2 regions of the Streptomyces sp. MGP-P1 genome follow, and region 2 is predicted to be linked to the other one. Evidence: predicted binding sites of a transcription regulator. Region 2 holds the regulator's gene; the other holds the start of a gene.
The links. Region 2 encodes HrcA, which represses chaperone genes, less so after heat shock. Its sites were predicted from a motif close to TTNGCACTCNGNNNNNCNGAGTGCNAA; they were not measured.
Positions count from the first base shown of each region.

Region 1: groES (co-chaperone GroES) is a predicted target of HrcA. The motif match lies at 1,747-1,773, and genes of this name have one in related genera.

Region 1 is NZ_JBYMEM010000005.1:36,531-42,314, forward strand. It holds gene groL (chaperonin GroEL) at 1-1,183, opposite strand, end outside; gene groES (co-chaperone GroES) at 1,282-1,590, opposite strand; gene AC3CH1_RS09310 (polysaccharide deacetylase family protein) at 2,107-3,030, opposite strand; gene AC3CH1_RS09315 (THUMP-like domain-containing protein) at 3,192-4,415, shown strand; gene AC3CH1_RS09320 (VOC family protein) at 5,198-5,662, opposite strand.
Region 2 is NZ_JBYMEM010000007.1:886,197-891,980, reverse strand. It holds gene AC3CH1_RS25560 (nitronate monooxygenase) at 1-319, opposite strand, end outside; gene dnaJ (molecular chaperone DnaJ) at 452-1,591, opposite strand; gene hrcA (heat-inducible transcriptional repressor HrcA) at 1,592-2,608, opposite strand; gene AC3CH1_RS25545 (MBL fold metallo-hydrolase) at 2,773-3,552, shown strand; gene AC3CH1_RS25540 (DUF3097 domain-containing protein) at 3,587-4,405, shown strand; gene AC3CH1_RS25535 (ABC transporter substrate-binding protein) at 4,566-5,784, shown strand, end outside.

The sequences.
Region 1 (5,784 bases), on a different contig from region 2:
GGTGCTTCTTCTCCTTGAGCTCCACCTCGGTGGCGGCGCCGACACGGATGACGCACACGCCGCCGGCCAGCTTCGCGAGGCGCTCCTGGAGCTTCTCGCGGTCCCAGTCGGAGTCCGTGGACTCGATCTCGGCCTTGATCTGGTTGACGCGGCCCTTGACGTCCTCGGAGTTGCCCCCGCCGTCGACGATGGTCGTGTCGTCCTTGGAGACGGTGACGCGGCGGGCGGTGCCCAGCACGTCGAGACCGGCGCCGTCGAGCTTGAGGCCGACCTCCTCGGCGATGACGGTCGCACCGGTGAGGGTGGCGATGTCACCGAGCATGGCCTTGCGGCGGTCGCCGAAGCCCGGGGCCTTCACCGCGACGGCGTTGAAGGTGCCACGGATCTTGTTGACGACGAGGGTGGAGAGCGCCTCGCCCTCGACGTCCTCGGCGATGATCAGGAGCGGCTTGGAGGCGCCGGCCTGGATGACCTTCTCCAGGAGCGGGAGCAGCTCCTGGATGGAGCCGATCTTGCCCTGGTGGATCAGGATGTACGGGTCGTCGAGGACGGCCTCCATACGCTCCTGGTCGGAGACCATGTACGGGGACAGGTAGCCCTTGTCGAAGGCCATGCCCTCGGTGAACTCCAGGTCCAGACCGAAGGTGTTGGACTCCTCGACGGTGATGACACCGTCCTTGCCGACCTTGTCCATCGCGTCCGCGATGAGGTCGCCGACCTGGGTGTCCTGCGCGGAGAGCGCGGCCACGGCGGCGATGTCGGACTTGTCGTCGATCGGGCGGGCGGTCGCGAGGAGCTCCTCGGACACGGCCTTGACCGCGGCGTCGATGCCCTTCTTCAGGGCGGCCGGGGAGGCGCCGGCGGCGACGTTGCGCAGGCCCTCGCGGACGAGCGCCTGAGCCAGGACGGTCGCGGTGGTGGTGCCGTCACCCGCTACGTCGTTGGTCTTGGTCGCCACCTCCTTGACGAGCTGGGCGCCGAGGTTCTCGTACGGGTCGTCGAGCTCGACCTCGCGCGCGATGGTGACACCGTCGTTGGTGATGGTGGGAGCGCCGAACTTCTTGTCGATGACGACGTTGCGGCCCTTGGGGCCGATCGTCACCTTGACCGTGTCGGCAAGCTTGTTGACGCCGCGCTCAAGGGCGCGACGGGCGTCCTCGTCGAACTTCAGAATCTTCGCCATGGGCTGTGTTCCCTCTCAAAATGAACTGCGCCCCTCGCCGCCCGGCTAGTTATTTCGCAGGGGGCCAGGGGCGCAGAACACAGGCAAACGTGGGTGAATTACTTCTCGACGATCGCGAGAACGTCGCGGGCCGAGAGGACGAGGTACTCCTCGCCGTTGTACTTCACCTCGGTGCCGCCGTACTTGCTGTACAGGACGACGTCGCCGGTCTTGACGTCGAGCGGAAGCCGCTCGCCGTTCTCGAAGCGGCCCGGGCCCACGGCGAGGACGACGCCCTCCTGGGGCTTCTCCTTCGCGGTGTCCGGAATGACCAGGCCGGAAGCCGTGGTCTGCTCGGCGTCGAGCGGCTGGACCACAATGCGGTCCTCGAGCGGCTTGATCGCAACCTTGGAGCTGGTGGTCGACACGATCCGGTCTCCCCCTTCGGAGATCTCACGGGGTTTAACAGTCTGTGGGCGGCGACCTGACCGGCCCGTCGTCGCGGGTGCCGGACCTGCCCTGTCGCGCAGAGTGCTGCTGGCACTCTCCAGGGGGGAGTGCCAGCACCGAGACTATGACCGCGATTAGCACTCGGTCAAGCGGAGTGCCAATTCACCACCCTCGCGCCGTCTCGATCGGGGCTCTGTCTGGTCGCCGTCCGGACAACGTCGGGGTGGCGACCCTCGTTCCGTACGACGGTACGGAGATGACGCGCCCCCGGAGCGGGATGCGGGCGGTCGTCGCGGTGGGGCTGGGCGTGGCGGTCCTGGCCTCCGTCGTCGAAGAGGGCTCCCGGAATTCTCCGGAACCCGCTCCGACCTGGACCTTCCCGCCCTGCCGCAGCGGGCGCGACAACCCTGCCCCAGCGGGGGCGACAACAGCGAATGCGCGCGCAGCGGGGGCTGAGCGCGCATTCGCGGGCCGGGTGCGGGGAAGGACGCGCGTCAGACGTAGTCCTCCAGCTTCGCCACCGCGTATCCCTTGTGGGTGATGGTCTTCATGACCTGGCGGATCATGTCGGGCATCGACCCCTTCCAGTCCTCCTTGCCCCGGAAGTGGGTGAGGACGATGTCGCCGGGGTGCAGGTCCCGGTCCCACTCGCGCCACTCCATGTGGTCGGGGAAGGCCTCGGAGGACCACAGGGGCACGGCGGTGATGCCGCAGGACTGGGCGACGACGAGGGTGTCGCGGTTGTAGTTGCCGTAGGGCGGGCGGAAGAGGGTGGGCCGCTTCCCGTAGTGCTTGAGGATCTTCTCCTGCTGGCCGCAGATCTCCCGCTTCTGCTCGCCGGCGGAGAGGCCGGGCAGATAGCGGTGGTTGAGCGTGTGGTTACTGATCGTCACCCCGCGCTTCTGCATCTTCTTGAAGTAGCCGTAGTCGTCGTTGATGACGTAGTCGCTGACGAACGCGCTGTACGGGATATCCAGTTCGGTCATCATCCGCAGCAGCTCGGGGTCCTTCTCCGCCCCGTCGTCCATCGTCAGGAAGACGATCTTCTCCTTGGTCGGGACGGTGGTGAAGACGGGCGGCAGCCCGGCGTCGTCCCGGACCTCGAAGCCCTTGCGGGTGGTGATGCGCGGCTTCACCTTCGGCGGCTCGGGGGCCGCGAGCGGAGTCCTGGCCAGTCCCCACTTCTTCGCGGCGACGGCCCGCGCCACCTGCTTCTTCCTGAGCGCCTCGGCGTAGGTGTCCAGGGCGCGGGCGGGCCCGGCCTTCGGAGCGGCCCCGCCCGGTTGGCCGGCGGCGGGCTTCGCGGGTCCGCCGGGAGTTCCCGGGCCGCCGCCGCCCGTCTCCGCCGCGCACCCGGAGGCGACGGCGGCGGCCAGCAGGGCCGCCAGCACGACGGTGCCCGACCTGTGCCACTTCATGGCTGCTTTTTCGTTTTGTCGTACTAGCTGCATGGCGCCGCATCCTGCCAGCCGCCGGCCCGCCTCCCACCCCGACACCGCGAGCGGGCCGGCGCCGTCCCCCGGCCGGCCCACAGCGACCTCCGGCGGCGCGGGCAGCGGCACCCGGCGCAGCGGCCACAATGGACCGGGTGAACGCAACGACCCCCTCCGCCCCGGACGACGACCCCGCCCGCGCCGCCTTCGCGGCGCTGCGCACCCCCGGGGGCGAGCAGCTGCTGGCCGAGCTGCGCGACCACGACCCCGCCGACGAGCTGGCCGCCGCGACCCGGCTGCGCCGCACGCACCCGGCGGAGCTGGTCTCGGCGGCCCTGGGCCAGGCCCGGCTGCGGCAGCGGGCGGTGGCCAAGTTCGGGGCCGAGGACGCCTACCGGATGTACTTCACGCCCAACGGGGTCGAGCAGGCCACCCGCACCTCGGTCGCCGCCCACCGCGCCGCCCGGTTCGCCGGGCTCGGCGTGCGGAGCGTGGCCGACCTGTGCTGCGGCATCGGCGGCGACGCCCTCGCCCTGGCCCGCGCCGGGATCTCCGTCCTGGCCGTGGACCGCGACCCGTTGACCGCCGAGGTGGCCCGCGCCAACGCGGAGGCGCTCGGTCTGGAGGGGCTGATCGAGGTGCGGTGCGCCGATGTCACGGAGGTCGACACCGCCCCGTACGACGCGGTGTTCGTGGACCCGGCCCGGCGCGGCGGACGCGGCCGCATCTTCGATCCGGAGGCGTACTCACCGCCGCTGTCCTGGGCCTCGGCCGCCGCGCTGAAAGCCCCGAGGGCGGCGCTGAAGATCGCCCCGGGCGTGCCGCACGAGGCGATCGGCCCGGAGGCGGAGGCCGAGTGGATCTCGGACGGCGGCGACGTGAAGGAGGCGGTGCTCTGGTACGGGGAGGGCTTCGCGCCCGGCGCGTTCCGGGCCACGCTGCTGCCCTCCGGGGCGACCCTGACCGCCCCGGCCCCCCTGCCCGCCCCGCCCGTGGGCCCGGTCGGGCGCTATCTGTACGAGCCGGACGGCGCGGTAATCCGGGCGCATCTGGTCGCCGACATCGTCGAGCGGTGCGGCGGGCGGCTGGTGGACGAGACGATCGCGTACGTCACGAGCGACACGCGGTACTCCTCCCCGTACGTCTCCGGGTACGAGATCACCGACCGGCTGCCGTTCAACATGAAGAAGCTGAAGGCGCTGCTGCGGGAGCGGGAGGTCGGTGTACTGACCGTCAAGAAGCGCGGCTCGGCGGTCGAGCCGGAGGAGCTGCGTCGCCGGATGAAGCTGAGCGGTCCGCACGCGGCGACGGTGTTCCTGACCCGGGTGGCGGGGGCTCCGACGATGCTGATCGGCCATCCGCTGGGCTGACCCGCCCGGCGGGTCCCATCAGGACGCCCACCACCCAGCGGCGGTGCGCCAGGGCCGTGACCGCGCCGGTCAGCGCGGTCAGCCAGGCGACCATGCCGACGCCCATCACCAGGGCGACCAGCCCGTACGTCTCCCGGCCGGGCCGCGCGCTCGCGGGTCCGAGCACACAGAGGGCGAGCCCCACCGCGCCCAGGACGAACGACAGGAGCAGCCAGGCGAGGCTCGTCCCGGGCATCCGCAGCCGCCGGTCGCGCTCCGGGTCCCGGTCCAGCGCGCCCCAGGCGGCGAGCAGCGAACGGACCTTCCGGTCCCGCGCGACGCCGAGGCAGAAGAAGATGACGGCCGGGATCAGCACCGTCGCGCCGCTGACCAGGCTGACGATTCCGCCGATGACACTGGTGAAGTCAACCAGGTCGACCGCCTGCTCGAACAGGACGATCCCGGAGCCCACCAGGGCCCAGCCGATCGCGACGAGCCCCGCCCACATCCACAGCAGTCCGAGCCGCCCGGGACCCACGTGCATCCTCACCAGCTCGCCCAGGACCACCGCCCGGTCGGCGAGCAGCGCCTCACGGTCGGGCCAGGAGCGGATCCCGGCAGGCGGCGGAGGCGGCGGGAGAGGGGCACGGCGTGGCATGCGCAGAACACTATCGACCGGGCCACGAGGGTCCGCGCGCGTTCGTCCGGGCCCACACGGCCGCGCGCCGGCCCAAGCCCCTGCGACCGCCTGCCGCCTGCCGCCTGCCGCCCACCGCATCAAGCTCCGGCGGCCTCGCGTCCGTTCAGGCGTCGCGCAGCGCCTGGATGTCCAGCTTGCCCATGCCGAGCATCGCCTTCATGGTCCGGTCCGCCTTCGCCGGGTCCGGGTCGGCCAGCAGGCGCGGCAGCTCGTTCGGCACGATCTGCCAGGAGACCCCGTACTTGTCCTTGAGCCAGCCGCACTGGCCTTCTTCGCCGCCTTCGGAGAGCGCGTCCCAGAGCCGGTCCACCTCGGCCTGGTCGGCGCAGTCCACGGAGAGCGAGATCGCCTCGGTGAAGGGGAACTGCGGCCCTCCGTTGAGCCCCGTGTAGTCCTGGCCCGCGAGCCGGAACTCGACGGCAAGCACGGACCCCGTCTCGCCCGGGGCGGACTCTCCGTAGTGGGTGACGTCCAGGATGCGGGAGTCCCCGCCGAAGATACCGACGTAGTGTTCGGCCGCCTCCTCGGCCTTGCCGTCGTACCAGAGACAGGGGGTGATCTTCTGCATGGTCTTCTCCTCGTCGGCCCGTCCACACGTCCGGACCGCAAGTCCGGACGTCGTGGAAGGTAGACCCGGTCCGCCGCCCGAACTCATCGGACACGCCCCGGCCCCGCCGCCCCCACCCGCGC
Region 2 (5,784 bases):
CGCTGCTGTCCGGGTCGCCGAGCGGGGTCTCGTACCAGGTGGCCTCACCGGCGAGCTGGTGGCGGTAGACCTCGACGGCGCTGGGGTCGGCGAGCGCGGGCTGCGGCATGAAGAGGTTGACGCCGAACGGCCCGCCGGTGAGCCGGCGCAGCTGTTTGATCTCGTTGTACATGCCGTCCGCCGTTTTGTACCCGGCGGCCAGGAATCCGAGCCCGCCGGCTTCGGCGACGGCCCCGGCGAGCTGGGGTCCGGACGCGCCGCCCGCCATGGGGGCCTGCACGATCGGATACCGGCAGAGATCGGTCAACTCGGAGGACATGACCGCATCGTGCCATGTCCTGTGCAACGGGGCCGAATCAGCCAGCGGCGGCGTGACCGGTTCTGCCGCCGTACGCCGCACCGCCCGCCGGTTCGGGACCGGCGGGCGGTGCGGTGAAAGGCGAAAAGCGGCTCAGCGGCCGTTGAACGCGTCCTTCAGCCGGGAGAAGAGCCCTTGCTGACCTGGCTGAAACTGGCCGAGGGGCCGCTCCTCGCCGCGCAGCTTGGACAGCTCCCGCAGCAGCCGCTCCTGTTCCGCGTCGAGCTTGGACGGGGTCATCACCTCGACGTGCACGATCAGGTCGCCCCGGCCGCCGCCCCGCAGGTGCGTGATGCCGCGCCCGTGCAGGGGAACGGACTGGCCGGACTGGGTGCCCGGCCTGATGTCGATGTCCTCCAGGCCGTCCAGGGTCTCCAGCGGACACTTGGTGCCGAGGGCCGCGGCCGTCATGGGGACGGTGACCGTGCAGTGCAGATCGTCGCCGCGCCGCTGGAACACGGCGTGCGGCAGCTCGTGGATCTCCACGTACAGATCGCCGGGCGGGCCGCCGCCGGGGCCGACCTCGCCCTCGCCGGCCAGCTGGATACGGGTGCCGTTGTCGACGCCCGCGGGAATCTTCACGGTCAGGGTGCGCCGCGAGCGGATGCGGCCGTCGCCGGCGCACTCCGGGCACGGGGTGGGCACGACCGTGCCGAAACCCTGGCACTGCGGGCAGGGCCGCGAGGTCATGACCTGGCCCAGGAAGGACCGGGTGACCTGCGAGACCTCGCCGCGGCCGCGACACATGTCACAGGTCTGGGCGGACGTGCCGGGGGCCGCGCCCTCGCCGCTGCAGGTGTTGCAGACGACGGCCGTGTCGACCTGGATGTCCTTGGTGGTGCCGAAGGCCGCCTCGTTGAGGTCGATCTCCAGCCGGATCATGGCGTCCTGGCCCCGCCGGGTCCGCGAACGGGGCCCGCGCTGTGCGGCGTTGCCGAAGAACGCGTCCATGATGTCGGAGAAGTTGCCGAAGCCGCCGGCTCCGAAACCGCCCGCGCCACCACCGCCGCCACTGGCGGAGAGGGGGTCGCCGCCGAGGTCGTAGACCTGCTTCTTCTGCGGGTCCGAGAGCACCTCGTAAGCGGCGTTGATCTCCTTGAACCGCTCCTGGGTCTTCGGGTCCGGGTTGACATCCGGGTGCAGCTCGCGAGCGAGCCGACGGAATGCCTTCTTGATCTCGTCCTGAGATGCGTCGCGGCGCACGCCGAGTACGGCGTAGTAGTCCGTGGCCACTTACGACTCCGCCAGGATCTGTCCGACGTAACGTGCCACTGCGCGTACCGCTCCCATCGTTCCGGGGTAGTCCATGCGGGTCGGTCCGACCACGCCGAGTTTGGCGACTGCCTCGTCGCCCGAACCGTAGCCGACCGCGACGACGGACGTGGAGTTGAGCCCCTCGTGGGCGTTCTCGTGCCCGATCCGTACGGTCATGCCGGAGTCCGTGGCCTCACCGAGCAGCTTCAGCAGGACGACCTGTTCCTCCAGTGCTTCCAGCACCGGCCGGATCATCACCGGGAAGTCGTGTCCGAAGCGGGTGAGGTTGGAGGTGCCGCCGATCATCAGCCGCTCCTCCGTCTCCTCGACCAAAGTTTCGAGGAGGGTGGAAAGGACCGTGGAAACCGTCCCTCGGTCCTCGCTGTCGAAGGATTCCGGCAGCTCCTGCACCAGCTGCGGGACATCCGCGAAGCGGCGTCCGACGACCCGGCTGTTGAGCCGGGCCCGCAGATCCGCGAGCGATGCCTCGCCGAAGGGCGCAGGGCAGTCGATCATACGCTGTTCGACCCGGCCCGTGTCCGTGATCAGGACGAGCATCAGCCGGGCGGGGGCGAGCGCCAGCAGTTCCACGTGCCGCACCGTCGAGCGGGTCAGCGAGGGGTACTGCACGACGGCGACCTGCCGGGTCAGCTGCGCGAGCAGCCGCACCGTCCGGCCGACCACGTCGTCGAGGTCGACCGCGCCGTCCAGGAAGTTCTGGATGGCCCGGCGCTCGGGCGAGGACAGCGGCTTGACGCCCGCGAGCCTGTCGACGAAGAGGCGGTACCCCTTGTCGGTCGGGATGCGTCCCGCGCTCGTGTGCGGCTGGGCGATGAAGCCCTCGTCCTCCAGCACCGCCATGTCGTTGCGGACGGTGGCCGGGGAGACCCCCAGCCGGTGCCGCTCGGTCAGCGCCTTGGAGCCGACGGGCTCCTCGGTGCCGACGTAGTCCTGGACGATGGCGCGCAGCACTTCGAGTCTGCGTTCGCTGAGCATCGCGCACACCTCCAGCTGTGTCTCTCGGTGTCTGTCTGGCACTCGGTGCGTTCGAGTGCCAGCAATCCCCGCAGTCAGTGTACGGGGGTGGGGTGGGGCGGGGGCAAGGGCGACCGGCCACGCCTCCACGAGACCGCGCAGGTCGTTGCCGATAGCGTCCTGGTATGGACGTCGCTTGGGAAGACTTCGGCTGGGAGCGGTTGGGCAACGGTATCGGCAGGCGGCGCCTCCCCGGCTGGGACGCCACCGCCGCGCTGGTCGCCGGGGACAACGGCGCGTTGCTGTACGACACCGGCGCCACGCTGCGCGAAGGGGTCGAGCTGCGGCGGCAGGCCGAGGCGCTGCTCGGGCGGAGGGTGACGCATATCGCACTGAGCCACCCGCACTTCGATCATGTGCTGGGCACCGCCGCGTTCGCCGGGGCCCAGGTCTACGGGGCGGTGGGCGTGGCGGCGCTGCTGCGCGGCGGGGCGGAGAGCCTGTGCGCCTCGGCGGTGCGCCACGGGGTGCCGGAGGGCGAGGCGGCCCGGTCGGCGGACACGCCGGTGGTCCCGCACCACGAGGTGTGCGGCGACTGGACGCTGGACCTGGGCGGCGGCCGTCAGGTGCTGCTGGCGAACGTGGGCCCCGGCCACAGCGGCCATGACCTCGCGGCGCTGGTGCCGGGCACGGGCGACGAGCCTCCGGTGGTGTTCTGCGGTGATCTGGTCGAGGAGTCGGGCGAGCCGCAGGCGGGCCGGGACGCGATCACCTCGCGCTGGCCGGCCGCGCTGGGGAGGCTGCTGGCGCTGGGCGGCGAGGGCGCGCTGTACGTGCCGGGGCACGGGGCGGTGGTGGACGCGGCGTTCGTGCGGGCGCAGCGGGCGTCGCTGGCGGCGCGCTTCGGGGTGGACCTCGACGGGGAGCCCGACGTGAACCTCGACGCTGGACTCGACGTGGGATGAGCCCTGACGCGGGTACGGCGAATATCGTCGTGCCATGCGCAGCTACCAGCCGGACCTGACCCCGCCGTGGAAGCGGTCCGCCCCCGTGCCCGAGGTGCCCGCCGAGCCCGATCTGGTTGTGGAGGAGGTCTCCACCGGCTTCTGCGGGGCGGTGATCCGCTGCGAGAAGACGGCCCAGGGGCCGACGGTGACCCTGGAGGACCGCTTCGGCAAGCACCGGGTGTTCCCGATGGAGCCGCGCGGCTTCCTGCTGGAGGGCAAGGCCGTCACGCTGGTGCGCCCGGGCCCCGGCGGCCCGGTGCGTCCCACCCGTACGGCCTCCGGTTCGGTGGCGGTGCCCGGGGCGCGGGCCCGGGTGGCGCGGGCCGGGCGGATCTATGTGGAGGGCCGGCACGACGCGGAGCTGGTGGAGCGGGTGTGGGGTGACGACCTGCGCATCGAGGGCGTGGTCGTGGAGTACCTGGAGGGGGTGGACGACCTGCCGGCGATCGTCGGGGAGTTCGCGCCGGGGCCGGACGCCCGGCTGGGGGTGCTGGTGGACCATCTGGTGCCCGGCTCCAAGGAGTCCCGGATCGCCGAGCGGGTGACCGGGGACCATGTGCTGGTGGTGGGGCACCCGTACATCGACGTGTGGGAGGCGGTGAAGCCGTCCTCGGTGGGGATCGACGCGTGGCCGGTGGTGCCGAGGGGGCAGGACTGGAAGACGGGCGTGTGCCGGGCGCTGGGGTGGCCCGAGAACACCGGGGCGGCCTGGCAGCACATCCTGTCCAAGGTCCGCAGCTACAAGGACCTTGAACCCCAACTGCTGGGCCGGGTAGAGGAATTGATCGACTTCGTCACCCTTCCGGACTGATGTCCGGGGCCTGATTCCGGCCTGTTGCAGGACTGTCGCAGAGGATTGCGTACCGATCCCTATGCATGCCTGCGTCCCACAAGCACCATCGGTTATTGAGGTGGGGGAACGGGCGGGCGGTTCACGGGCCGGAGGGCTCACGGGGGAAGGGCGGGTACCGATGGCGCGCGAGGTCTGGCGGGACAGTGCGGACAACGAGGCGGCCTCGGCCGTCTTCCACCTGATACAGCAGCTGATCGACCGCTACCGGGTCAACCGGCCGGTGATGCCGCTCGTGGTGGTCCAGGCGGCGGACGCTGGGGCCGGGCCGGAGATCGACGCGCGGGTGGAGCAGCTCGTGCATCAGGTGCACCGGGCCAACGAGCTGCGCCGGGTGCCGGTGCGGCTGCTGGACGGCGAGGGGGCGACCCCGTACGAGGCGGCGCTCGCCATGGTGCGCACCCTCTCCGAGAAGCCGTGGGAGACCCGCGAGAACACCCAGTACAAGACGTTCGCCTTTCCCCGCTCCCGGCTCCTCGGGGCGATCGAGCAGGCCACCGCGACGGTGGTCGAGCAGTCCGACGGGAACACCTCCGAGGTGCGCGAGGAGCGGATCCTGGAGCAGCTGAGCCGGCTGCGCTGGCGGTCCGGCCGGCCGCGCGGGGGCACCCGGTGGGCCTCGCTGCGGCAGTCGGTGCGGCCCGAGACGTTCGTCGGCGCGCTCTTCATCGCCCTGCTCAGCGTGTTGCTCGGGGAGATCGACTGGCTGCTGACGGCCCTGGTGGCGGGCCTCGCGCTGATCGGGCTCGCCGTGGTGGGCCTGGCGAGCCGGGCCGCGCCGCCGCTGCTGTGGCTGCGCCGGGCCAGCCGGTGGTTCGCCACCACCTCGTCCCTGGCCGCCTCCAGCACCGGCTATCCCTCCGACGGCTGGTCGTGGCTGTCGCCGAGCGGTTCGTGGCGGGTGATCCGGGCGCGGGCGGCGGCGGTCGCGGAGCGGGTGGCGGACGCGGGGGCGGGCGACGAGTACGCGCGCCAGTTCCATCTTGAGCTGCGGGTGCAGGCGCTGCTGGAGGATCTGCGGCACAACTACCGCCCGCACTCCCTGGACTGGCGGCGCAGCAAGCGCACGGTCCCGCCGGTGGTGTTCCTGCCCCGGGCGACCCAGGACAACGGCGGCATTCTGCTGATCAACGCGATCAACAGCGTGCGGTCGCGGCGCAGCGAGGTGGATCCGCTGCTGTTGCTCGCCTCGCTCCAGGCCCCCGAGATCATGCGGCACACGCCGCCGCTGCCCCCGGAGCGGCCGGGGTCCGGTGCGCCGTCCGGTTCGTCCGGGGCGCGGGCCCGCTACGAGCGCTGGGTCGACGATCTGAGTCTGGGCCAGTCGCCGGGGGCGGCGG